3 regions of the Agarivorans sp. genome follow, and region 1 is predicted to be linked to each of the others. Evidence: predicted binding sites of a transcription regulator. Region 1 holds the regulator's gene; each other region holds the start of a gene.

Region 1 (8,153 bases):
ATCTTCAGCACCAGAAATTATGGTTTCGGCCACCGCCAGCCTAGAAGGTAAAATGAATACCGCGGTGGGCAATGTTATCGGCTCAAACATCACTAACATTACCTTGGTATTAGGCTTAACCGCATTACTTAAACCCTTGATGGTTTCGTCTTCCACCTTATTTCGTGAATTACCGATGGTACTCGGAGCCACTGCCGTCGCAGGATGGGTATTGCACGACCAGCAACTGGGTTACAGCGAAGGGTTTTTCTTATTAGTCTTGTTTTGTTGCTTGATGGGCTATTTAATTTTTAATGCCTTGAAACATCGCTCTGACAGCACTCACGACCCAATGATTGAGGAAGCCGAAGCGGAAATCCCCCAAGATGTCGCCACCCCCAAAGCTCTACTTTGGCTAGTAGTGGGGATGATACTACTTCCGCTCAGCGCCGACATTTTAGTGGGCTCTGCCTCTGAGATCGCCCGTTACTTTGGTATGAGCGACCTCGTCATTGGCCTAACCATTATCGCAGTGGGCACCAGCCTACCCGAGCTAGCGGCCTGCATCGCTGGTGTGGTTAAAAAAGAAGACGACTTGGTCTTAGGGAATATCATCGGGTCCAACTTATTTAATATACTTGCGGTATTAGCGGTGCCCGCGATGTTATCCCCGGGTGAGATCGATGCATTTGCCGCTGGGCGAGACTTTTATGTCATGATGGGAGTTACCGTAACCCTATTTATTATGGCCATGGGCTTTGGTAAAAAGCGCAAAATTAGTCGCTGGGAAGGGGGACTGTTGTTCAGTGCCTTCATCGGCTATCAAATACTATTATTAGTATCGTAACGATACTTTCTAAAGAAATTAACCACTAAGGGGAAGTGTGTGTCACACGATCACATCAGTGTAGCCAAACAAGTCCTTGAAATAGAAAGACTGGCGATAGACAACTTACAACAATATATTGATCAGCAATTTGCTGAGGCTTGCGAAATGATTTTGGCCTGCAAAGGCAAAGTCATTCTTACCGGGATGGGCAAATCAGGCCATATCGCCAACAAGATCGCCGCCACTTTAGCCTCTACCGGCACTCCGGCTTTTTTTGTTCACCCCGGTGAAGCCTGCCATGGCGATTTAGGCATGATCGCCGCTGAAGATATTGTATTGGCACTGTCTAACTCTGGCGAGTCGGAAGAGATCCTAGCGTTGTATCCGGTGTTTAACCGCATTGGAGTGCGCTCTATCGCCATGACCAGTAACCCTAATTCATCGATGGCACGGCTAGCGAACTACCATTTGTGCATAGCAGTACCGCGTGAAGCCTGCCCCTTAGGTTTAGCGCCAACCGCTAGCTCCACCGCCACTCTAGTCATGGGTGACGCCTTAGCCGTCGCCTTATTAGAAGCCCGCGGTTTTACCGCCGACGACTTCGCCCTCTCCCATCCGGGCGGAACCTTAGGTAAAAAACTGCTACTCAGCGTCAGCGACTTAATGCTAAAAGGGGAACAAATTCCTTTAGTCACAGTCGAACAAACTATTCGTGAGGCACTTTTTGAAATCACCGCCAAAGGCTTAGGCATGGTAGGTGTTGTCGATGAACAGCAGCACATGGTAGGAATTTTTACCGATGGTGATCTACGCCGTATCCTAGACCAACGCGTCGACATCCATGAAACGCCAATTGCTCAAGTGATGACCAAAAATCCCAAATACATTGAGCCTTCGTGGCTGGCCTTCGATGCTCTAAAGCTAATGAAAACCAAATCAATTAATGGTTTGTTTGTCCTTGAAAACACACAAGTAGTCGGAGCATTCAACATGCATACTTTGTTACAAGCTGGAGTATATTAGTGACTATTAGCACGCCCTACGGTGAAGTTAGCCAGCAAAATTTTAACGCCGCCGCCGCCATTAAACTGCTGATTTGCGATGTTGATGGGGTCTTTTCTGACGGCCGTATCTACATGGGCAATGAAGGCGAGGAGCTCAAAGCCTTTCATACCCTAGACGGTTTTGGCATAAAAGCCTTAATCAACAGTGGCCTGGAAGTGGCGGTGATTACTGGGCGTAAATCAAAGATAGTAGAGCAACGTATGCAGTCCTTGGGGATTACACAGCTTTACCAAGGGCAACAAGACAAATTGGCTGCTTACCGCGAACTACTGCAACAACTCCAACTAGCTCCTCAGCAAGTTGCCTACATCGGTGATGACTTAGTCGACACCCCCGTAATGCAGGCTTGCGGCTTGGGGGTGGCGGTACAAACAGCCCATCCTCTATGCAAGCAGGCGGCCGACCTTGTGACAAAAACCGCTGGCGGTTATGGTGCAGTACGCGAACTGTGTGACCTTATTTTGCAAGCTCAAGGTAAGCTCGAACAAGCCCAAGGGATGAGCATATGAACCGCCCTACTTGGTTTTTTGCTGGTTTATTTGTTATTGCTTTGATCCTCTGGCAACTCAGCCCCAGCGATAAGCAACAGCAAATCGGCACGCGAGAAGCCAGTAAGCCCAGTTTTATTGCCGAGCAACTGTACAGTGTGAGTTTTGCTGAAGATGGCCAACCACGCTATCGAATTTATGCCGAACAAATGGCATATTTTGAGCAACTAAAAAACACCGAATTTACGAAACCGAAAATTCTGGTATATCCCGCGCCCCACCAACCTGTATGGCAAATTGATGCCGATCAGGCTACAGTACAGCAGCAGCAATTAGTCACCCTAAATGACAATGTAGTAATTAAAAACTTAAGTCGCGGTGAATACATACGCGATTTAATTACCGAAAAATTGGATATCGACCTGCAAACTGAAACCATGAGCAGCGATCAACCGGTCACCGTATATGGTCCGTCTTACGAACTGTATGGGGTAGGTATGAACGGCGATTTAGCCAACGAAATAGTGACGTTATTAAATGATATTGAAGCGGTTTACCATAACCCACAGCAGTAAGTTAGTGCTCAGTGCGGGCTTACTTTTACTCTCTTGGACAGCAACAGCTTTAGAAGACGATTTTAATCAGCAAATCATCGTTGATGCCGACCGCCAAGAAGTTAACATTAAAGAAAACCGGGTCACCTTTTATACCAATGTAGTGGTAACCCAAGGTTCGATTAAAATGCGTGCCGACGAGCTTAGCGTGATCGGTAGTGAAGAAAAAGGCAGCGAAGTGATGATCGCCAAAGGGCAACCCGCTACCTTTTATCAAATGCTCGATAGTGGCAAGCCAATTGAGGCCGAAGCCAACGAGGTTCGCTACGATCTTAAAACACAAACCTTAACGCTCAGCAGCAATGCTCAACTCAAACAAGAAGAGAGCTTGGTCAAAGGCAGTATGATCAAATACAGCATTGATAAACAAGAAATGGTAGCCCAAGGAGATGGAAACAGTCGTGTCACCACCATTTTCTTACCGCAACAACTCAACGATATTGCGCCACAGGAACAACAGTAACGATGAGTACATTGATTGCTGAAAACCTAGCCAAAAGTTACAAAGGTCGCAAGGTAGTAAAAGACGTTAGTCTGAATGTAGAAACCGGTAAGATCGTGGGCTTACTCGGCCCCAATGGAGCGGGGAAAACCACCACCTTTTACATGGTAGTAGGCTTAGTGCCTCGCGATCATGGTCGAATTCTAATCGATGACGATGACCTATCTAGCACGGCTATGCATAGCCGTGCCCGCAAGGGTATTGGCTACCTACCCCAAGAAGCGTCTATATTTAGACGTCTATCTGTTGAAAAAAATATTCTTGCGGTGTTAGAAACCCGTAAAGATCTCGACAAACAGCAACAACAAGTGGCTTTAGACGACCTCTTAGAAGAGTTCCACATTAGTCACATTAGAAAAAACCTAGGCATGAGTTTGTCTGGTGGGGAACGCCGCCGGGTTGAAATTGCTCGTGCTTTAGCCGCCGCGCCAAAGTTTATTTTGCTTGACGAACCCTTTGCTGGTGTAGATCCTATTTCTGTTATCGATATAAAAAAGATTATTGAACACCTGCGTGATCGTGGTCTTGGCGTATTGATCACCGATCACAATGTGAGAGAAACTCTCGATGTTTGTGAACATGCCTATATCGTTAGCCAAGGCGAATTGATAGCCTCGGGGAAACCTGAAGAAATACTTGAAAATGAACACGTGAAACGAGTTTATCTCGGTGAACAATTCAAGCTATAGTTAAAGTGCAAGTAAAAAACACAATACAATAAGAAGAAGGAACAGCGGTAGTTAATGAAAGCATCTTTGCAGTTGCGTCTTGGTCAACAATTGACCATGACCCCTCAGTTACAACAGGCGATTCGCTTACTCCAGCTTTCAACACTGGATTTGCAGCAAGAAATTCAGGAGGCACTGGAAAGTAACCCTCTGCTCGAAGCGGATGAGTCACACGCCAGTGACAACGATGCTAATGAGGCTCAATCTCTTAATGACAAAATTAACGATAGCAGTATAAACAACGAAGTTGATAATAGTCAATTAGAAGCCGGCGATGCCATTAACCAAGACACTGTTTCTGATGACTTACCGGTGGATTCCACTTGGGATGATATCTACAGCGCCAGTTCAGGACCTTCAAGCTCAGGCAGCAGCGGTGTTAGCGACGACAGCGATATGTTGTTTCAAGGTGAAACCGTTGAATCTTTACAAGACCACTTAGTATGGCAGATGCAACTGACACCATTTAGTGAAGTTGACCAAGCTATTGCGTTGGCAATTATCGATGCGATTGATGAATCAGGTTACCTAACTCAAAATTGCGAACAGCTCTTAGAAGGTTTACGCGACAGTGAAAATAACGATTTAGATGTTGAGCTGGATGAAGTTGAAGCTGTATTAAAGCGTATTCAACACTTCGATCCGGTAGGTATTGGCGCGCGCTCTTTACAAGAATGCTTAATGATTCAATTAGGCCGCTTTGCCGAAGATACTCCTTGGCTAAAAGAAGCTAAAGACATTGTCACTAACCATATCGATGTCTTAGCCAATCGCGACTTCCGCTTATTGTCACGTAAAACCAAATTGAAAGAAGAGCAGTTGCGTGAAGTTATGCGACTCATTCATACCTTAGAGCCCCGTCCTGGCAACGCTGTAGAACCCAATCAGGCGCAATACGTTATTCCCGATGTCTCGGTCATAAAACGTCAAGGTCGATGGGTGGTAGAACTAAACCCTGACGCCATGCCCAAATTAAGGGTAAATTCTCACTATGCTTCACTCAGTAAAACCTCTACCAATGCCAACGATACCCAGTTTATTCGTAGTCATTTACAAGAAGCTAAGTGGTTTATCAAAAGCATTGAAAGCCGTAACGAAACACTGTTAAAAGTATCGAACTGCATTGTTCACCATCAGCAAGCCTTCTTTGAGTATGGAGAAGAAGCGATGAAACCAATGGTATTGAACGATGTAGCAGAAGCTGTAGAAATGCATGAGTCGACTATTTCTCGGGTTACCACCCAGAAATTTATGCATACTCCTCGTGGCATTTTTGAATTGAAATACTTCTTTTCCAGCCATGTCACCACCGAAGGGGGCGGGGAATGCTCTTCTACAGCAATTAGAGCCTTAATTAAAAAACTGGTAGCTGCCGAAAACAGCAATAAACCACTCAGCGATAGTAAAATTGCTGATATTTTGGCAGATCAGGGGATCAAGGTGGCAAGACGCACCATTGCTAAATACCGTGAGTCTTTGGCTATTCCACCTTCTAACCAACGTAAAAGCCTTATCTAAGGCCTATAACAGGGGACGATATCTATGCAAATTAATCTTACCGGACACCACGTAGAAATTACTGAGTCATTAAAAGAATATGTCCACACAAAATTTGCCAAACTAACCCGACGATTCGAACAAATAAATAATGTTCATGTCATCTTAAATGTGGAGAAACTAAATCAAATCGCCGAAGCGACCCTACATTTAAATGGTGGTGAGGTATTTGCCACTTCAGAACACACCGACATGTACGCAGCCATCGATAGCCTGATCGATAAACTCGATCGTCAAGTTATCAAACACAAAGAAAAACTCACTAAACACTAGTCACTCTAATGCAACTAAATAAAGTACTAAGTTTGAACTGCACGCAACGTGCAGTTCAATGCTCTTCAAAAAAACGCGCCCTAGAAATCATTAGCGAGCTGGCAGCTAGCCAATTGGATATCTCTGCTCAAAGTATTTTTGAGAGTTTATTAAATAGAGAAAAAATGGGCAGCACCGGCATTGGCCAAGGTATTGCGATTCCCCATGGGCGAATTGCTAGTGAACATCAAGCCACTGCGGTTTTCTTACGCTGTGATCCTGCGATAACGTTTGACTCCATCGACAATCAACCCGTCGATTTGGTTTTTGCCTTATTAGTCCCCGAAGACCAATGTCAGCAACACTTAAACACCCTATCTCAAGTTGCTGAAAAACTTAATGATAAACAAGTATGTAAACAACTTCGCTGCGCACAAAGTGATGACGAGCTATACAACATCATGGTAGCCTAATACTCTAAGCTTAATTAGGGGCCATCATGGAACTAATCATCGTTAGTGGACGCTCCGGTTCAGGCAAAACGGTTGCCTTACGAGTGTTAGAAGATCTCGGGTATTATTGTGTCGACAACCTTCCGGTACTGTTGTGGCAGTCGCTTATCGACAACTTAAAACAAAAGTATCCGAAGGTTGCCATTAGCATCGATATTCGTAACCTTCCAGATGAGCCCTCACCGATCGCGCGGGTGATCCGCAATGCCGGCCCCGAAGTCAACTTGCTCAGCATCTTCTTAGATGCCAAAGACGAGGCTCTAATTCGTCGTTATAGCGAGACGCGGCGAGTCCACCCACTAAGTCAAAACGGTGTTTCACTGGCCGAGGCGATTGAATCGGAAACCGCCCTATTAGAGCCCATCTCAAGTAACGCCGATTTACGGATCGATACTTCGAGGTTATCGGTTCATGAACTCAGCAGCCTGATCCGCTCGCGAGTCACCGGTGATAAACAACAACAGCTGATTATGGTATTTGAATCCTTTGGCTTCAAAAATGGTGTGCCCAGCGATGCAGACTATATGTTTGACGCACGTTTTTTGCCTAACCCGCATTGGCAAGAACAACTTCGCCCACTGACCGGTTTAGACCAAGCGGTTCAAGATTACCTCGCTGCTCAGCCCTTAGTCACTGAGTATATTGATCAAATTAGTCAATTACTTGATAGCTGGCTACCCCATTTGGAGGCCAACAACCGTGCCTACCTAACCATTGCCATAGGCTGCACCGGTGGACAACATCGCAGTGTTTATGTGGCGGAAAAGCTGGCCGAGCACTTTAGCTCAAAACGAAAAGTACAACGTCGTCATCGCACTTTGGAACATCATCTTGAAGCTCACTAGACAGGTTATCGTAAAAAACAAATTGGGGTTACATGCTCGCCCCGCCACTAAATTAGTAGAGTTGGCCCAGCAATTTAATGCTGAATTAAGTATCATGGATGGAGATAAAATCGCCTCCGCCGCCAGTGTATTAGGACTCATGGTACTCGCCAGCGCGCAGGGCAGCACCCTAACGCTGATAGCCGAAGGAGACGATGCGGAAGCTGCCTTAGATGCGGTACAAGCCTTGGTTGAAGCTAACTTCGACGAAGAATAAAACGATTGCAATAAACTCAAGCTACACTTAGCAGGCAAGGCTTGCAGCAGCACAAATAGGGATTCGCTTATGCTAGAAGAGATGGAGTTAAACCCTAACCAACATAAACGCCTTCAGGAGCTTCATCAAGCTCTAGACAGCGGTATGTTCGTGTATGTTAGGCGAATACTTCATCAAATGCCTGCCTGTGATGTCGCCTTATTATTGGAATCTAGCCCGCCTGCCGGTCGTAAGGTTCTATGGCAACTGACCGATCCCGAACAACACGGTGAGATTCTCGAAGAGCTTAACGAGGATGTCATGGAAGGGGTGTTGCAGCTGATGGCCCCCGAAAGCCTAGCCGCAGCCACCGAAAACATGGATACCGATGACATTGCCTACGTATTACGTAGCCTGCCAGACAGTGTTTATCGAGAAGTGCTGGATGCGATGGATAGCCAAGATCGCCATCGTGTAGAAGCTGCACTCGCCTATCCAGAAGATACGGCTGGCAGTATCATGAACACCGATACCATCACTCTGCGCG
Region 2 (8,153 bases), on a different contig from region 1:
CTATCGTCATCAACCACCCATATTGTTGCTGCCATGCTAGTACTTCCTTAACGTCGTAGTGGAAGATGAATAGTAAACTCGGTGTGGCCTGGCCAACTTGCGCATTCGATCTTCCCTTTATGCTGATTAATTAAATTCTGTGAGATGGATAAACCGAGACCGGTACCCCCTTCGCGCCCAGTAACCATCGGGTAAAACAGGGTATCAAGTAACTCGGTTGGGATCCCCGGACCGTTATCAACGATGCGGATCTCCGCAGCCAATTTATAGCGCTGCCCGGCAATGGTGGCTTGATGGGCGGTACGGGTAATAATATTGATGATGCCGCCTTTTTCCCCTAAGGCTTGTACCGCATTTTGAACAATATTCAGAAAAGCTTGCAGTAATTGTTCATGGTCCATTTCGAAGTCGGGAATGCTGGGGTCGTAGTCGCGCTCTACGGTGATACCTGCTGGTAGGTCGAGCTTAACCAGTTGCCGAACTTTCTCTAACACCGAGTGTACGTTATGTAACTCGTGGGTGCCTGGGCGCTGTGGCCCCAATAGGCGATCAACTAATTTACGTAGTCGATCTGCTTGCTCAATGATGATGCCGGTAAACTCTTTTAACTCAGGGTTTACTAGTTCTTTCTCTAATAATTGTGCTGCGCCGCGTAGCCCGCCCAAGGGGTTTTTAATTTCGTGGGCCAGTCCGCGAACCAATTCTTTGGCCGCCTGTTGCTGAGCGTGTTGGTAGAGTTCTTGAGATATTTTCTTTTGCTGGCCAATTGCCCGCATTTCCAGCATCAACAAATTCTTTTTGCCGTTAACAATATGAGTGGCAGAAAGCTCGACTAAGGCATGGTGGCTATCAAAAACTAAGGTAACTTCGTTGTCGGTAAAACTTTGACCATTACTACAAAGACTGTTGAGTTTGCTAAGTTCAAGCGAACTATGTTTGACCTGCATATCTAGTGGTTCGCCAATCAGGCGCTTAGCGCTTTGGCCGAGTAGCTGTTCGGCTGAGGCATTGACATATTGGATCTTTAACGCAACATCAAGTAGCACAATGGCGGTAACTTGGTTCTCTAGTACTAAGCGCTTTAATCCAGAAATATCTAACACTACTCTCTCCTGAATGGTGCGCACTAATTTGGTGCGCTTGCACGGATTATAAACCTAAAAAGCAGAGAGTGGTTGATTAACCTCCCCCTGTTGCCGTTGCTCCGCCTACTGATGCGTTAGCGCGGTGCATAAATACTGTTATAGATCTAGACGATGCAATTTTCTTGCCCGATTCATCGACTAGCTGCACTTTAATAGTGTGTGCACCCCGATCTATATTGGTGAGCTGAAAGTTAGCTATTGGGGTGATCTGTCCTTGCGGAATACCATCTAAAATTAATTTGAAGCCCATGTTATTTAAGGGGGCGGGTTGGGTTGTGGCGCGAACATTGAGCCGACCTTGGTTATCTCGAACCGTTTGTTCATGGCTTGGGTTGGTTATATTGACCTGATCTTTCACGGCTTTTTTTGGTTTTTTAATGGCTTGCCTTGGGCTAACTAAAGGGCCGCTGGTGGCAGGAGGAGTCACATCGACCTTGAGCTTAGTAGCCCCTTGTTGAGGGCGGTCGGAAAAGTGGGTAATGCCGTTTTCATCTACCCATTGATAGATGGTGTCTGCTGTACTTGCCGTCATTGACGCTAGCAGCAGGGGTAATATTATCAACCATTTGTTCATCGCACTTCCTCCTAATTGTTGCTAAAGGTGGGCGTAATCCCATGAAAATGCAATAAAAAAACCCGCTTTAAAGCGGGTTTTTCAAGCTAAGTAACGTTTTATTAAACGCTGTAGTACATTTCGAACTCAACTGGGTGAGTTGTCATGTTTAGACGCTCGATATCAGCTGATTTCAAGTCGATGTAAGAATCGATGTAGTCATCAGAGAATACGCCGCCAACAGTCAAGAACTCACGGTCTGCGTCTAGATTTTTCAATGCATCTTCTAGAGAAGTCGCTACTTGTGGGATCGCTGCAGCTTCTTCAGCTGGTAGATCGTACAAGTCTTTGTCCATTGCATCGCCAGGGTGGATCTTGTTCTTAATTCCGTCTAGGCCAGCCATCAACATAGCTGCGAAGGCTAGGTATGGGTTAGCTGTTGGGTCAGGGAAGCGAACTTCGATACGACGTGCTTTTGGAGATGGAACCACTGGAATACGGATAGAAGCAGAACGGTTACGCGCAGAGTAAGCCAACATAACAGGGGCTTCGAAGCCAGGTACTAAACGCTTGTAAGAGTTAGTTGAAGCGTTGGTGAACGCGTTCAATGCTTTAGCGTGCTTGATGATACCGCCAATGTAGAATAGAGCAGTTTCAGATAGGCCGCCGTATAGGTCGCCAGCAAACAAGTTTTGACCATCTTTCCAGATAGATTGGTGAACGTGCATACCACTACCGTTATCACCTACAATAGGTTTAGGCATGAAGGTTGCTGTTTTGCCGTAGGCATGAGCAACGTTGTGGATAACATACTTAAGGATTTGAGTTTCATCAGCTTTGCCGATGATGGTATTAAACTTAGTTGCGATCTCGTTTTGACCAGCGGTTGCTACTTCGTGGTGATGAGCTTCAACAGTTAGGCCCATCTCTTCCATAACAAGACACATAGCAGAGCGAATGTCTTGAGAAGAGTCAACAGGAGCTACTGGAAAGTAACCGCCTTTCACGCCTGGACGGTGACCAGTGTTGCCATCTTCGAAAGATTTGTCTGAGTTCCAGCTAGCTTCGTCAGCATCAATTTTGTACATAGAGCCTGACATGTCAGATTTGTACTTAACGTCATCAAATAGGAAGAACTCTGGCTCTGGACCGAAGTAAGCAGTATCAGCAATACCAGAAGCACGCATGTACTCTTCAGCACGCTTAGCTACAGAACGTGGGTCACGATCATAACCTTGCATAGTTGCAGGCTCTAACACGTCACAACGGATGTTTAGTGTAGTTTCTTCTGTGAAGGGGTCTAGTACCGCAGTGCTTGAATCAGGCATCAATACCATGTCTGACTCGTTAATGCCTTTCCAGCCGGCAATTGAAGAACCATCAAACATTTTGCCGTCGGTGAAGAAATCTTCGTCAACTTGGTGAGATGGAATAGATACGTGTTGTTCTTTACCTTTTGTATCAGTAAAGCGTAGGTCAACAAATTTAACTTCTTGCTCTTTAAGCAAAGCTAAAACTTCTGCAGACATGTTTTTAACCTCCGGTGTCATCAAAATTGATGGTTCAATCGATTTAATTAGTATTTATTTTTACGAGTAATCGTCGTTGTTTTGCATCAAGCTAAAACTATGCCAAGACGTAACGCTTTGATATTCGGTTTGTTTATCGCCACAGGCATCAATATAGTGCAAATCTGTGCACTATTGTGGTGCTTTGTTTGTCCATGTTGGTGCATTGAGTTGTTAGCCCTATCCATAATACCTCAATCGGACAGATTAGAAACCGTGATCAACTTAAAACTATGAGAATTTGTCGTTTATATGTACAATAGCGCACTTTTTCTTTTTACCTCACTTTATGAAGGGCTGAAAGCCGTGCTAGATAAGTTAAGAAACATCGCCATTATTGCTCACGTTGACCATGGTAAAACTACCTTGGTGGACAAGTTATTGCAGCAATCGGGCACTCTCCAAACACGTGGAGATGCGGAAGAGCGAGTGATGGACTCAAACGATCTTGAAAAAGAACGTGGTATTACCATTTTGGCCAAGAATACGGCGATTGAGTGGAATGATTACCACATTAACATCGTTGATACTCCTGGACACGCTGATTTCGGTGGTGAGGTAGAGCGCGTATTGTCTATGGTTGATTCGGTATTATTGTTGGTAGATGCCCAAGAAGGCCCAATGCCACAGACCCGTTTTGTAACTCAAAAAGCGTTTGCGCAAGGTCTAAAACCGATTTTGGTGATTAACAAAATCGATAAGCCCGGTGCTCGCCCTGACTGGGTAATGGATCAGGTATTTGATTTATTCGATAACCTTGGTGCAACTGACGAGCAGTTAGACTTCCAAGTGGTTTACGCTTCAGCCCTGAATGGTTGGGCTAGCTCTGAAGAGGGCGTACAAACCGACAACATGGAAGCTTTGTTCCAAGCCATCGTTGATAACGTTGCACCACCTGAAGCGAAAAGTGGTGAAGGCTTGCAGATGCAAATCTCTCAGCTTGACTACAACTCTTACGTAGGTGTAATCGGTGTGGGGCGCGTATCGCGTGGCTCTGTGAAAACGAATCAACAAGTGACCGTAGTGGGTGCCGATGGTAAAACCCGTAACGGTAAAGTTGGTCAAGTATTAGGTTACTTAGGTTTAGAACGTCACGAAGTCACCGAAGCGAATGCGGGTGATATTATTGCTATCACTGGTTTGGGTGAGTTGAAAATTTCCGACACTATTTGTGATCAAAGCAATGTTGAAGCTTTGCCTGCGTTGTCAGTTGATGAACCTACTGTGACCATGACCTTCCAAGTAAATACTTCTCCTTTTGCCGGTAAAGAAGGCAAGTACGTGACTTCACGTAATATTTTGGAGCGTTTGCAGCAGGAGCTAGTACATAACGTAGCCCTACGTGTAGAAGAAACTGATGATCCAGATAAGTTCCGTGTATCGGGTCGTGGTGAACTGCACCTAGGTATTCTTATCGAAAACATGCGCCGTGAAGGTTTTGAGCTAGCGGTATCACGCCCAGAAGTAATTCTTCGCACCGTTGATGGCAAGTTACAAGAACCTTATGAAGTGGTGACCATTGATGTGGAAGAAGAGCATCAAGGTAGCATCATGGAGCAAATTGGCTTACGTAAGGGTGAGTTGACCGATATGGCACCAGACGGCAAAGGCCGTGTGCGTATGGACTTTATGATCCCTTCTCGCGGTTTAATTGGTTTCCAAACCGAGTTCATGACCCTGACTTCGGGTTCTGGCTTGTTGTACCATACCTTTGATCATTACGGTCCACACAAAGGCGGTACTATTGGTCAGCGTCAAAACGGCGTATTGATCTCTAATGCTACCGGTAAAGCCTTGACTTACGCCTTGTTTAATTTGCAAGAGCGTGGCCGCTTATTCACCAAACATGCTGATGAAGTGTATGAAGGTCAAGTTGTGGGTATTCACAGCCGCGATAACGACCTTACCGTGAACTGTCTTAAAGGTAAGCAATTAACTAACGTTCGTGCTTCCGGTACAGACGAAGCACAGGTGCTAACGCCACCGATTGTGATGACGCTTGAGCAAGCGCTAGAATTTATCGATGACGATGAATTAGTTGAGGTGACGCCTCAGAATATTCGTATTCGTAAGCGCCACTTAACCGAAAATGAACGTAAACGTGCTTCTCGTCCGCCTAAAGCTTAAGCGGAACTTGAATCAGCAAGATTAAGGCAGCTTAGGCTGCCTTTTTTAATGCACTAAAAAGGGGCGAGGCAATGAGCCCTACAAGGATTTAAGCGCTACACCGTTGTCCTGACTCAGTTCGGGTGGGGCAATAAGCCCATACTGGCATGGATATTTTGCTTGATCAGCTCAAACAAGGGTTGATAAAGCAGCGGTAAATAGCTTTGAAAGCGTTCAATGGTGATGTGATAAGCGGCGCGGATACCGTGATAATCGATATCGGGTCCGACCCGAGTCATTTTGATGCCAAATAGTGACAAGCTGCGTGCCAGTTTGGGTTCTACCATCACATAGGCATGTTTTATTCCGCTATGCTCAGCGATGATCGATGCGGCTAGGTATAGGCTGATGCTGATGTAGGGAAAGGTGCGCAGTTCTTTATCACTAAAGCGATCTAAGCCGACTCCAGAAGGTCTAGCGCCATATTGCTGATCGATGCGACGGCGACGAAACAAGCCATCTAAGGCCACTCGTGATACTTCACAAATATCTTCTTTAGCAAAATTATCAGGGTGCAGCTTACGATCGGTAATCGCCGAACTACAAGCATCCAGTAAGGGTAGGCTTTGCTGACTATTCGGATTAACCAGTCTTAGGCAACCCGCATCTAAACCCGAATTGAGGTGTTGTACTCGGCAAAAGTGAGAGTAGCTATCGTATTGATCTCGCTCTAGTTGTAGGGCATTACTTGGTTCAAACTGAAACTCTTCGCAGTACACTCGATGGCGTAGCTGGAAAATATTGCGTAAGTCATGCTCATCACAGGCAATACTGGCCTGAAAATAACGCTGATAGCGTTGTGCAAGCACTTCGCCCTGGTGCATCAGCGTCAGTTGTTTCACTGAGGAAGCTGAATAAGCGTGTTTACGAGGGGCAATGCTGCTCTGCTGCTGATGGCTCACTGGAAAACCTTATTTTATTCCCTGATTCACGAAGCTTAGCTAGCTCGAATCGACTAATAACTCGGAGGTTAATTAGATAGCCTTTTAAGTAAGTGGTCACCCAATTTTAATGTTTCATTGCTTGATTTGTGCTTTGGCGCATTGCTTTAGGTATGAAAAGCTTACCAAAATTTCATTTTTATTTCAGGATTTTGGCGGCTTTATGCTGTTGCTTGGCGAAGTTTTAGCCTATAACAGCGGGCTAAAAATATGGATGACGTTTTCTATGAGGCGGTGATAGATGGGACGTTTTCGCCAAGCGATGGGATTGATGCGGCTGCTTTGTTTTAGGTAGTCTTGAATAATTCGATACAGATCTTCGGCGTAGGCGGGGTCATCAATAATCGAGGTCACCTCAAAGTTGAGCCAAAAGCTGCGCATATCTAAGTTAACCGTACCCACCAGAGCAATTTGCTGGTCTATTAATAGGCTTTTGGTATGTAGCAAGCCGCCCTTAAATCGAAAAATATTAACCCCCACATCAAGTAGTTGCTGATAGAAGGAGTGGCTGGCGTAACGCACCAAGCGGGAATCGTTTCTTGCCGGTAGAATTAGAATCACTTCTACCCCTCGGCTAGCTGCCGTTACCAGTGCCATCTGTAGGCTTTCATCGGGAACAAAGTAGGGGCTAGTGAGTACGATTTGCCGTTTCGCTGCATAAATAGAGCACAGTAGCAATTGAATCACGTGGTCACCAAAGATCCCCGGCCCCGAGGGCATGATTTGCATTTTTTGCTGCCCATAGCTGACTTGAACTTGGTTTAAATCCAGCTGTTCGATGGCGGCATATCCGGTTTCCATCTCAATGTCGTAGGCCACGACCGCTTGCAAATTAAGTGCGGCAGGCCCTTCTACCCTTAGCATTAGATCGACCCATTGGCCTAGGCCGCGCTGCTGATTAAAGTAGCGAGGATCGACCAAGTTCATGGAACCGCTATAGGCGATACGCTGATCGATGGCGACGATTTTACGGTGTAATCTTAAATCAACGCGTTGCAATAACATCCGCACTGGGTTGGCGTGCAGCGCGTCAACAATGTTTAAACCTTGTTTCCTTAGTGATTTACACAGCGATGACTTAAGGAATTGATTTGAGCCTACCGAGTCTGCCAATAGGTAGACTTTTACCCCTCGCTTGTCTGCCGCTACCAGTTCTTGCAATACCGGATCAACCAGCCCGCCTGGCTGCACTATGTAAAATTCCATGTAGATAGTGTGCTGGGCAAGTTTTATGTCTGCGCATAGCTGCTGTAAGGTGGCTAACGAGTCTTGAAAGTTTTGTAGTTTATTGCCACCCAAAATGGGCAGCCCAAGCAGACGACGAGTGAGATTATTTAAAGGCTCTGCTTGAGTTGAGCCTGAATGCTGCACCGCATGGGGGGAGCGGCTAAATTGTTCGATGCGCTGTTTATATTTAACTTCCATCATGCGCGCGCGTTTGGCGCGAAGTCGTCCAAGGTAGCGCTCGCCAAATAATTGATAGCAAATCACGCCAAATAGGGGCAACACAAAGATCAATAACAACCAGCTAAGGGTGACGCCTACTGCTCTGCGTTTTAGGATCACTTGAAAGGTGACAAGGGTAATCAGCAGGACGTATATCACCAAGCCTATATTGCTTAAGGTGGTATTTAACACGCGTATACCTTGGGTTACGAAGACCTTATTAATCTAGCATAAGCTGATAAAAGCGTCATTGCTGTTTTCGCTGTTAAGGCGAGTTATATTATTAAAATTATTAGCTTATTTATTCTTTGTTTAGGAGTGCTGTGGCTGGCGG
Region 3 (8,153 bases), on a different contig from region 1:
TGGTTTTCTGGTTTTTCAATAAGCTAGGCCAACAGGACTCAATAATTAATGGACAATAACAACAAAACTTCAGTGAGCCAAAACACTGGGTTGTGGCATAAATTAGCCTTAAATAAGGGAACTAACAGCTTATCTTTACGAATGCTGTCCTACATTCTTATCTGTTCTACCTTACTTGCTCTAATTATTACCCTCATTCAATTACGTTACGACTACAAACAAGACGTTGAAGTCATCGAAGAAAGCATTGATCAAATCGAAGTCAGTTTTTTACAACCGATTGCCGCCAGCTTGTGGAACTTGGATGAAGAACAAGTTGAAGTACAAATTGAAGGCATTATGAACTTACCCAACATGCAATATGTGTTGGTAAAAGAAATTTTAGGCTCTTCCGAAGTCCCCTTGTTAGCCCGCGGCCGCTCTGCCGATCATTACGATCTTTCTCAAGAATTTGAGTTGATATATCAAGGAGAAATGGTAGGTAAACTGTTTGTGGCTGCCTCTTTAGAGCAGGTTTATCAACGCATTTGGCAAAAAGCCATTTTAATTTTGGTCAGCCAAACCATTAAAACGCTAGTGGTATCGATAGGCATTCTATTCATTATTTATTATCTTATCGTACGCCACCTCAACACCATTGTGGAATACACCCGTAATTTGGATTTAGACAACTTAGGCGCACCGCTTAAGTTAGATACCAAGGGGAAAACGCGCAACGACGAGCTAGGAGAACTGGTCAATACCCTCAATCAAATGACCCTAAAGATTGACCATGAGTTTGCTCAAAAGCTCAAGGCTACCGACCAACTGGCTCACGAGCGTGACTTTTCCGCCACCGTAATTAATGCCAGTAACGCGGTGATTGTAACCCTAGATAACCAACTCAATGTATTAACCGCTAACCCTGCAGGGGTCATGCTCACCGGCTTTCATCAAGATGAATTGGTGGGGCAAAACTGGCTGAGTGTATTCATTGATAATGATATGCGGGAAAAAATAGAGAGCGACCTGCGCCAATTGCGGGTGATTCAAGACCAGGAACTCACCCTCACCGACCAAGCCAATAACAAATACACCCTATTATGGACCTTTGTCCCCTTTTACGAGGGTAATCATGTTTCGCGTATGATTGCCTTTGGTTACGACGTTACCCCACTCAAACGAGTTGAGAATGAGATTAAAAAACTCAATGACGAGCTGGAGCAAAAAGTTAAATCACGTACCGAGCGCTTGGAAGAAAGTAATCTGCAATTGGCCAGTGCTTTTGACAAATTGAAAAATGCCCAACAATCCTTGGTAGAAGCTGAAAAAATGGCCTCATTAGGGGGCTTAGTGGCCGGGGTAGCCCATGAAATTAATACCCCGATTGGTATTAGCGTCACCGCCGCGTCTTATCTACAAGAACAAGGTAACCAACTGAAAAAGAGCATAGAAAGCGGCAAGCTAAGCCGTAAGTTCATGGACGAATTAATCGGCAATCTCAACCAATCTACCGAGCTGTTACTCAACAACTTACGCCGCGCTTCAGACTTAATCAGCAGCTTTAAACAAGTAGCGGTAGATCAAAGCTCTGAGGCTTGTTACACCTTCAACTTAAATGAAAATGTGAACCAAGTTATCACCTCATTGGGCCATAAAATTCGCCGCTCTGGCTGTGAAATTGTGGTGGACTGCCCCAACGATTTAGAACTGTACAGCTTCCCCGGTAGCTTTACGCAAATCTACTCCAACCTGATCCTCAACTCGGTGAAACACGGTTTTGAAGACTGGGATGGCGAAAAGCGGATCAACATTTCTATACACAAAGAAAACGATCAATTACACATTGATTACCATGATTCGGGACGTGGCGTAGATAGTGATATTGCCAAACGGATCTTCGATCCCTTTGTCACCTCAAAACGTGGTCAAGGCGGCAGCGGCTTGGGCACTCACATCGTTTACAACTTAGTAGTGCAGCTACTTAAAGGCCATATTGCCTTTGATAGCCAACCCGGTGAAGGGGTACATTTCTCCATACGGATCCCCTACCAAGCGCAAAAAGCCGATTAACATCTGTTAGTCGGACAGGCTATACTGCGGCAAGTTTTCGGCCCAACATGGAGTAATTATGAAAGAATTCGACTACCTATGCATTGGCGCAGGTAGCGGTGGCATTGCCTCTGCTAACCGCGCATCAATGTATGGCCAAAAAGTAGCCCTAATTGAAGCTCGCCACGTTGGTGGCACCTGTGTAAACGTAGGTTGCGTACCGAAAAAAGCGATGTGGTTTGGTGCCCAAGTGGCCGAAGCCATTCACCGCTATGCCCCCGATTACGGCTTTGATGTTCAAGTCAATAAATTCGACTGGTCAACCTTAGTGGCTAGCCGCGAAGCCTATATTGAAAGGATACACGGCTCTTACGATCGAGTACTTAGCAACAATGGCGTGACCCTGATTAACGGTTTTGCCAAATTTGTTGATGCCAATACCGTAGAAGTGAATGGCGAGCAGATCCGCGCCAAACATATTCTAATCGCCACCGGCGGGCGCCCTAGCATTCCCAACATTCCCGGTGCCGAATTGGGCATTGACTCAGATGGCTTTTTTGCTTTAAACCAGCAACCTAAACGCGTTGTGGTAGTAGGGGCAGGTTACATTGCTGTAGAACTAGCCGGAGTATTACACTCCTTAGGCAGCGAAACCCACCTTGCCGTGCGTAAACACGCACCACTACGTGACTTTGACCCAATGCTCACCGAAACTCTAGTGGAAATCATGGCCGAAGACGGCCCTACCCTGCATACCCATAGCGTACCCCAGTCGGTAGAAAAACTGGCCGACGGAAGCCTTAAATTGAATTTTGAGAACGGTAACAGCCTCGAGGTGGATACCCTAATTTGGGCGATTGGCCGCGAGCCAGCCACCGACCAAATCAATCTGCAAGGCATTGGCGTAGAGCGAGACGATTATGGCTATATCAAAGTTGATGAATATTCTAATACCTCGGTAGACGGGGTGTATGCGGTAGGCGATAACATCGGCAAAATCGAGCTCACCCCTGTGGCAGTAAAAGCAGGCCGCTTACTCTCTGAACGCCTATTTAACGGTAAAACTACGGCTAAGATGGACTACGAGCTAGTACCCACAGTGGTATTTAGCCACCCAGCCATTGGCACTATTGGCTTAACCGAGCCTGAGGCAGTAGCTAAATATGGTGAAAACCATGTCAAAGTTTACACCTCTAGCTTTGGCGCCATGTACACCGCCGTCACTCAACACCGTCAAGTCACTAAGATGAAGCTCATTTGTGTGGGTGAAGATGAGAAAGTGGTTGGCCTACACGGTATTGGTTTAGGCATGGACGAAATTTTACAAGGCTTTGGCGTAGCCATGAAAATGGGCGCCACTAAAGCAGACTTCGACGCTTGCGTAGCCATTCACCCCACCAGCGCTGAAGAGTTTGTAACCCTTCGTTAATCTCTTATCACTAGGCTAAGGTGGCTACCTAGCTTTAGCCTAGACTTGATTCTTAACCTATCCTATTTGCAATTAGCCCCTCAACTGACGATTAACCAATGACTCATAACTAGTACGAAGCTAACCACCCCTTCGTTAGTCCCACGCCTTCGCGCCAAGCAATTGACTTGCCTAATTTTATTAATAGAAGCTTATGTATCCCCGACTAGCCAAGCGTTATACTGAGCCTTCAACTATAAAGTAAAGGTCATGTTTTATGGATACCGTTTACCAAATAGGTGAGCTAGAGTCTTTTCTGATTGCACTAAGTGTCTTGTTCATCGGCCGAATTATCTGCCACTACGTCGCGTTATTAAAAAAATACAACATTCCCGAACCCATTGTGGGTGGCTTAGTGGTGGCCATCATTATCACCCTGCTGAAGCTGCAAGGTATAGAGTTGCGATTCTCCTTACCCTTGCAAGATACCTTCATGCTGATGTTTTTCAGTACTATCGGCTTGGCTGCTAACTATAAGCTACTAATGAAGGGCGGCGCCAAAGTCTTTGTTTTCTTAGGCATCGCCTCGGTGTATATCATATTGCAGAATGGCCTAGGGGTTATCTTAGCTTCATCGCTAGGTTTAGAACCACTTATGGGGCTATTTGCTGGTTCAATTACCCTCTCGGGAGGACATGGCACTGGTGCCGCGTGGTCGCAGATTTTTGCCGAAGAATACCATATGCCAACGCTTGAATTTGCCATGGCCGCCGCGACCTTTGGTCTTGTCATGGGCGGTATTATTGGCGGACCTGTGGGTGAGCGGCTGATCAAAAAAAACCAACTTGAGTCGCCCTTCTCGAAAGGTAAGGATCACCACAAAACCCACCCCGACTTAGTTACCTATAGCCGCAAAGAAGAAGACTTAGTAACCCCAACCACGGTAATTGAAATCTTATTTTTAATGCTGGTTTGTGTGGTATTAGCCAAATTTGCCAAACAAATAGAAACGGATCTGGCCTTCACTTGGCTAAAAATGCCGGACTTTGTCTACGCCCTATTTTTTGGTGTGGTCATTGCCAATACCAGTGAATTAAGCGGCCGCTACCATGTAAATGCTGAGTGCGTGGATTTACTGGGTACCCTGTCGCTGTCGTTATTTTTATCGATGACCCTAATGAGCCTGCGTTTATGGGAAATTTTTGATTTAGCCTTACCACTACTGATTATTTTACTCTGCCAAACCTTGATGTTAGCGCTATTTGCCAGCTATGTGAGTTACCGCTTCATGGGCCGAGACTACGATGCAGCTGTTATAGCGGGTGGGCATTGTGGCTTTGGTTTAGGGGCGACCCCAACCGCAGTGATGAATATGAGTGCTCTGGTTTCGCGCAACGGTCCTTCGCCGCAAGCCTTCATGGTGGTACCGATTGTGGGGGCCTTCTTCATCGACATCGTCAACCTGATTGTGCTGCAAGTGTACATCGGCTTGTTAACTTAAACGACGCTCAAAAAACGGAGCCCCCATTTGGCTCCGTTTTTAGTTAATCTAGATGCCGGTATTAAGCTTGTCGACGCCGCATCCATAACAAGCTAAACATCGCCAAGGCAAAACTCAACCAAGTTTGCGGCTCAGGCACGGCTGCATTAACCACCTGTATGGCGCTGCTCGCTAATTCACGCCCCTGTTGGTCGTAAGCACTGAGCCTAATGTCGTAAGTGCCCGCTACTCTGGCATCGAAGCTATAAGTGGCGTCATCAAAAAATTCCATGTTCCAAGAATTTTGCACCAAATTGTAATCATCAAGTAGTGCTGCATAGTTCACCGAATCAACCAAGCCTGCCCCATTAGCTGTAGCATTGTTACCTAGGGCATGGTCGGCATTGCTCACATTAACCGGATCGAAAACTAAGAAATGAGTTGCGGCGCTGGGATCAAAATCGATTTGTAATAAGTACGTGTAATCACTTAACATGCCGCCGCTACCATCGAAACTACTGTTAACTGACCACTCAAAGTTCCAAATAGCGGTAGAAGTAGAACCCGGTGCAAAACCAAAACCACTTGGTGGCAAAATATTGTCAAACTGGTAACTGCCAGCACCATCACTATTAAAAACATTCTGCGGGCTGTTGGTTTCATCGAAGCGCAATTTAGCTCGCAAACCCAGCTCAATGCCGTTTTGCCGGTCTACAGTAAACCCTCCGTTCAAGTTGCCACTGCCAAAAATTACTTCATTACTCACCTCTTGATCATAGATAAGCGCGGCTGAAGCAAAGTTAGAGAGTAAACCCCAACTTAAACCGACCAACAGCATTGTTCTTGTCACTTGTTTCATGTTGCACTCCATGCATCAGCTTAATCATCGCCCGCGATAGAAGCATGAACCGTTCCAGCAAACAAAAAGTTATTATTATCATATAGATAGTGATTTAAGTCGGGGAATGGCTTCAAGCCTGCCGTGACCACTGTAAAATGACCAGCGGGGCGCTTCCCTAATAGAGTTTGAGCGCCATCACATTTCAATCATGAGTTGACTTAAATTTGTAAAATTTCATGAGGTGGTGATGAAATATCACAAATTATCAGTGTAAAAAAATTAGACAGGTAGTGGCAACAGAGAGGGTTAAACAAGGGAGAATGCCAAGGCAGCCCCCCCCTAATAAACGCTACATTTTTGCAAGAGTCTGCTTAATAGCAAACAATACATCAGCCCCTAGTTGCATCGAGCGCTCGGCCGACCAGCCGAAGTCAGGATCGGGCAAATCTGCATTATCTTTAAAAGGCATTTCGATGGTGTAAGACAAGGTTTTAAATTGCTCACCCAGCCATGCCGCGGCAATATTTAAATTGGCTTCACCGGGCTTATTTTTTGGATAACCGTGAGTATCTTGAAAATCCGGAGAAATCGCCTTAAATGCCTGTTTGAAGGTGTCTTCTAAAAGTTGATGGCGTTGGTCGTAAGAAGGAATACCTTCACAGCCAGCCACAAAGTTATACGGCAGCTCTTCGTCACCATGAATATCGAGGAATAAATCCCCTCCTAGCTCCAGCATTTTTTGCCTTACCAAAAACACTTCGGGGCTGCGTTCCATGCTAGGATTTTGCCACTCTCGGTTTAGGTTAGTGCCTACTGCATTGGTTCTTAAGTGGCCGCGCACCGAGCCATCGGGGTTCATGTTAGGCACCACATAAAACACCGTATCCTTTAATAAGGTGATAGCCAGTGGGTTATCTTGGTCCAACAAGCGCGCTAACATCCCTTCAATAAACCACTCGGCCATGCTTTCACCAGGGTGTTGGCGGGCTATCACCCACACCTTATTTTTTGCCAGCTCGGCGTCACCAATGGTTAATAAACTCATGTCACGACCGTCTAAGGTTTGGCCCAGGGTATTCAGGCTGACCCGCTCATCACTTAAACACCCATGAATCAGATCCTGGTGGCGCTCGTAACTATAGGGCGTAAAATAAGCAAAATAGATGCTGTTTTGTTCCAGCAACACACCAAAACTGAGTTGCTGGCCATCAAACTCACTATCAATACGGAACCACTGTTCACGGTCGTAGGAAGCGACCACATGGTAACCTTTCCACGCTTGTGGGTAGGCTGATTGGCCAGCATTGATGATATTGAAGCGATAGTGCTTATCAAGCTCTGCTTCAAAACGAAAATGAAACCACTGAAAAAAATCTGATTGATTGTCGCGCTTGATGGCTAACTGCAGGTTTTGTGGGTCGCTTAAGTCCACCGACTCAATATTGCCACTATCAAATTTATCGCTAAGGTACATGCTATCCTCTTAAGCCCTTATCCAATGATGTCGCCAGTATAACGTGTAATAGATTAACGTGGCTTAAGAGCATAAAAATAAACGAAGATAACAAGCCTGAGCGCTAGTTCTGTTGGCTTAGTTCAACAATCCTAAAGTAACGTACGTCTAGATTTTTATCCAAGGTTATGGTGCCTTCCACGGTGACCGACTCCGCCTCTTGCGGAGGTTTATTACCAAAGTCGATGCTTTGTTGGAAGATTTGTTGTCCGGTTTGATCAATCAACACTAAGGCAAGATTTTTCTCAATCGGCCCTTGCGCCAGTAACTGATACTGCACATTGACATGTTTACCCACCTTCTCACCCACTTCAAAAAAAGCAGAGCGGATCTGACTTTGGTCGGTGGCAATTAGGGTATCAAAAACAAAGATCCGCAACTCTGGCTGATTTTCTCGATTTAGCTCAAAGTTATTACGCCGCTCAAGCAACAGGGCTTCTTTCAATTGTTTGTTTTGATCTTCCAGAATTTTCAGCTCGGCTACACTACCCTCATAACTATCTTGTAGATCATGATAAGACGGCCATACCGCTATCAGTGGAAACACCGCACTGAAACACAGCACGCCCATGAACAAACTAATCCAGCGATAGGGTCGTAGTTTTCTATACGCCTTTTTATAGTGTTGATGGCGCGCCTTATGATATTGATAACGGGCTTCTAAACTCACCCCTGAGCGATGCGGTTCGACGTCTACATGCGTGGAACTGTCGAGGCTAGCAACAGCTGCTGGAGTCGCTTCTTTAAGCGGTTCATTATTAGACATTATCTCTTCCCTAAGACAGCCTAGACCAAACCCTAAATCGGGCCAAAACAAGATTAATATTAAGTGTTAATAACATAGCAGTAAGTACAGCATTATTTAGTATAAACTGCATAA

The links. The regulator sigma-54, encoded in region 1, starts transcription at its own class of promoters, with help from an activator protein. The targets are predictions, from matches to a motif close to GTTGGCACGNNNNTNGNNT.
Region 2: the regulator sigma-54 is predicted to act here: its motif matches at 3,316-3,334, upstream of glnA (glutamate--ammonia ligase).
Region 3: the regulator sigma-54 is predicted to act here: its motif matches at 5,819-5,837, upstream of ACQY6Q_RS12250 (PEP-CTERM sorting domain-containing protein).

What each region holds. Positions count from the first base shown of each region.
Region 1 is NZ_JBNKPP010000133.1:19,005-27,157, forward strand. It holds gene ACQY6Q_RS08095 (calcium/sodium antiporter) at 1-826, shown strand, start outside; gene ACQY6Q_RS08100 (KpsF/GutQ family sugar-phosphate isomerase) at 866-1,831, shown strand; gene kdsC (3-deoxy-manno-octulosonate-8-phosphatase KdsC) at 1,831-2,382, shown strand; gene lptC (LPS export ABC transporter periplasmic protein LptC) at 2,379-2,936, shown strand; gene lptA (lipopolysaccharide transport periplasmic protein LptA) at 2,941-3,438, shown strand; gene lptB (LPS export ABC transporter ATP-binding protein) at 3,441-4,166, shown strand; gene ACQY6Q_RS08125 (RNA polymerase factor sigma-54) at 4,221-5,723, shown strand; gene hpf (ribosome hibernation promoting factor) at 5,748-6,035, shown strand; gene ptsN (PTS IIA-like nitrogen regulatory protein PtsN) at 6,044-6,487, shown strand; gene rapZ (RNase adapter RapZ) at 6,514-7,371, shown strand; gene ACQY6Q_RS08145 (HPr family phosphocarrier protein) at 7,355-7,627, shown strand; gene mgtE (magnesium transporter) at 7,697-8,153, shown strand, end outside.
Region 2 is NZ_JBNKPP010000269.1:76,281-84,433, forward strand. It holds gene glnG (nitrogen regulation protein NR(I)) at 1-35, opposite strand, end outside; gene glnL (nitrogen regulation protein NR(II)) at 48-1,103, opposite strand; gene ACQY6Q_RS15985 (DUF4124 domain-containing protein) at 1,180-1,719, opposite strand; gene glnA (glutamate--ammonia ligase) at 1,821-3,227, opposite strand; gene typA (translational GTPase TypA) at 3,519-5,393, shown strand; gene ACQY6Q_RS16000 (PEP-CTERM/exosortase system-associated acyltransferase) at 5,507-6,334, opposite strand; gene cls (cardiolipin synthase) at 6,563-8,011, opposite strand.
Region 3 is NZ_JBNKPP010000214.1:830-8,982, forward strand. It holds gene ACQY6Q_RS12235 (ATP-binding protein) at 49-2,052, shown strand; gene gorA (glutathione-disulfide reductase) at 2,111-3,460, shown strand; gene gltS (sodium/glutamate symporter) at 3,717-4,940, shown strand; gene ACQY6Q_RS12250 (PEP-CTERM sorting domain-containing protein) at 5,002-5,778, opposite strand; gene ACQY6Q_RS12255 (M14 family metallopeptidase) at 6,110-7,234, opposite strand; gene ACQY6Q_RS12260 (hypothetical protein) at 7,338-8,039, opposite strand.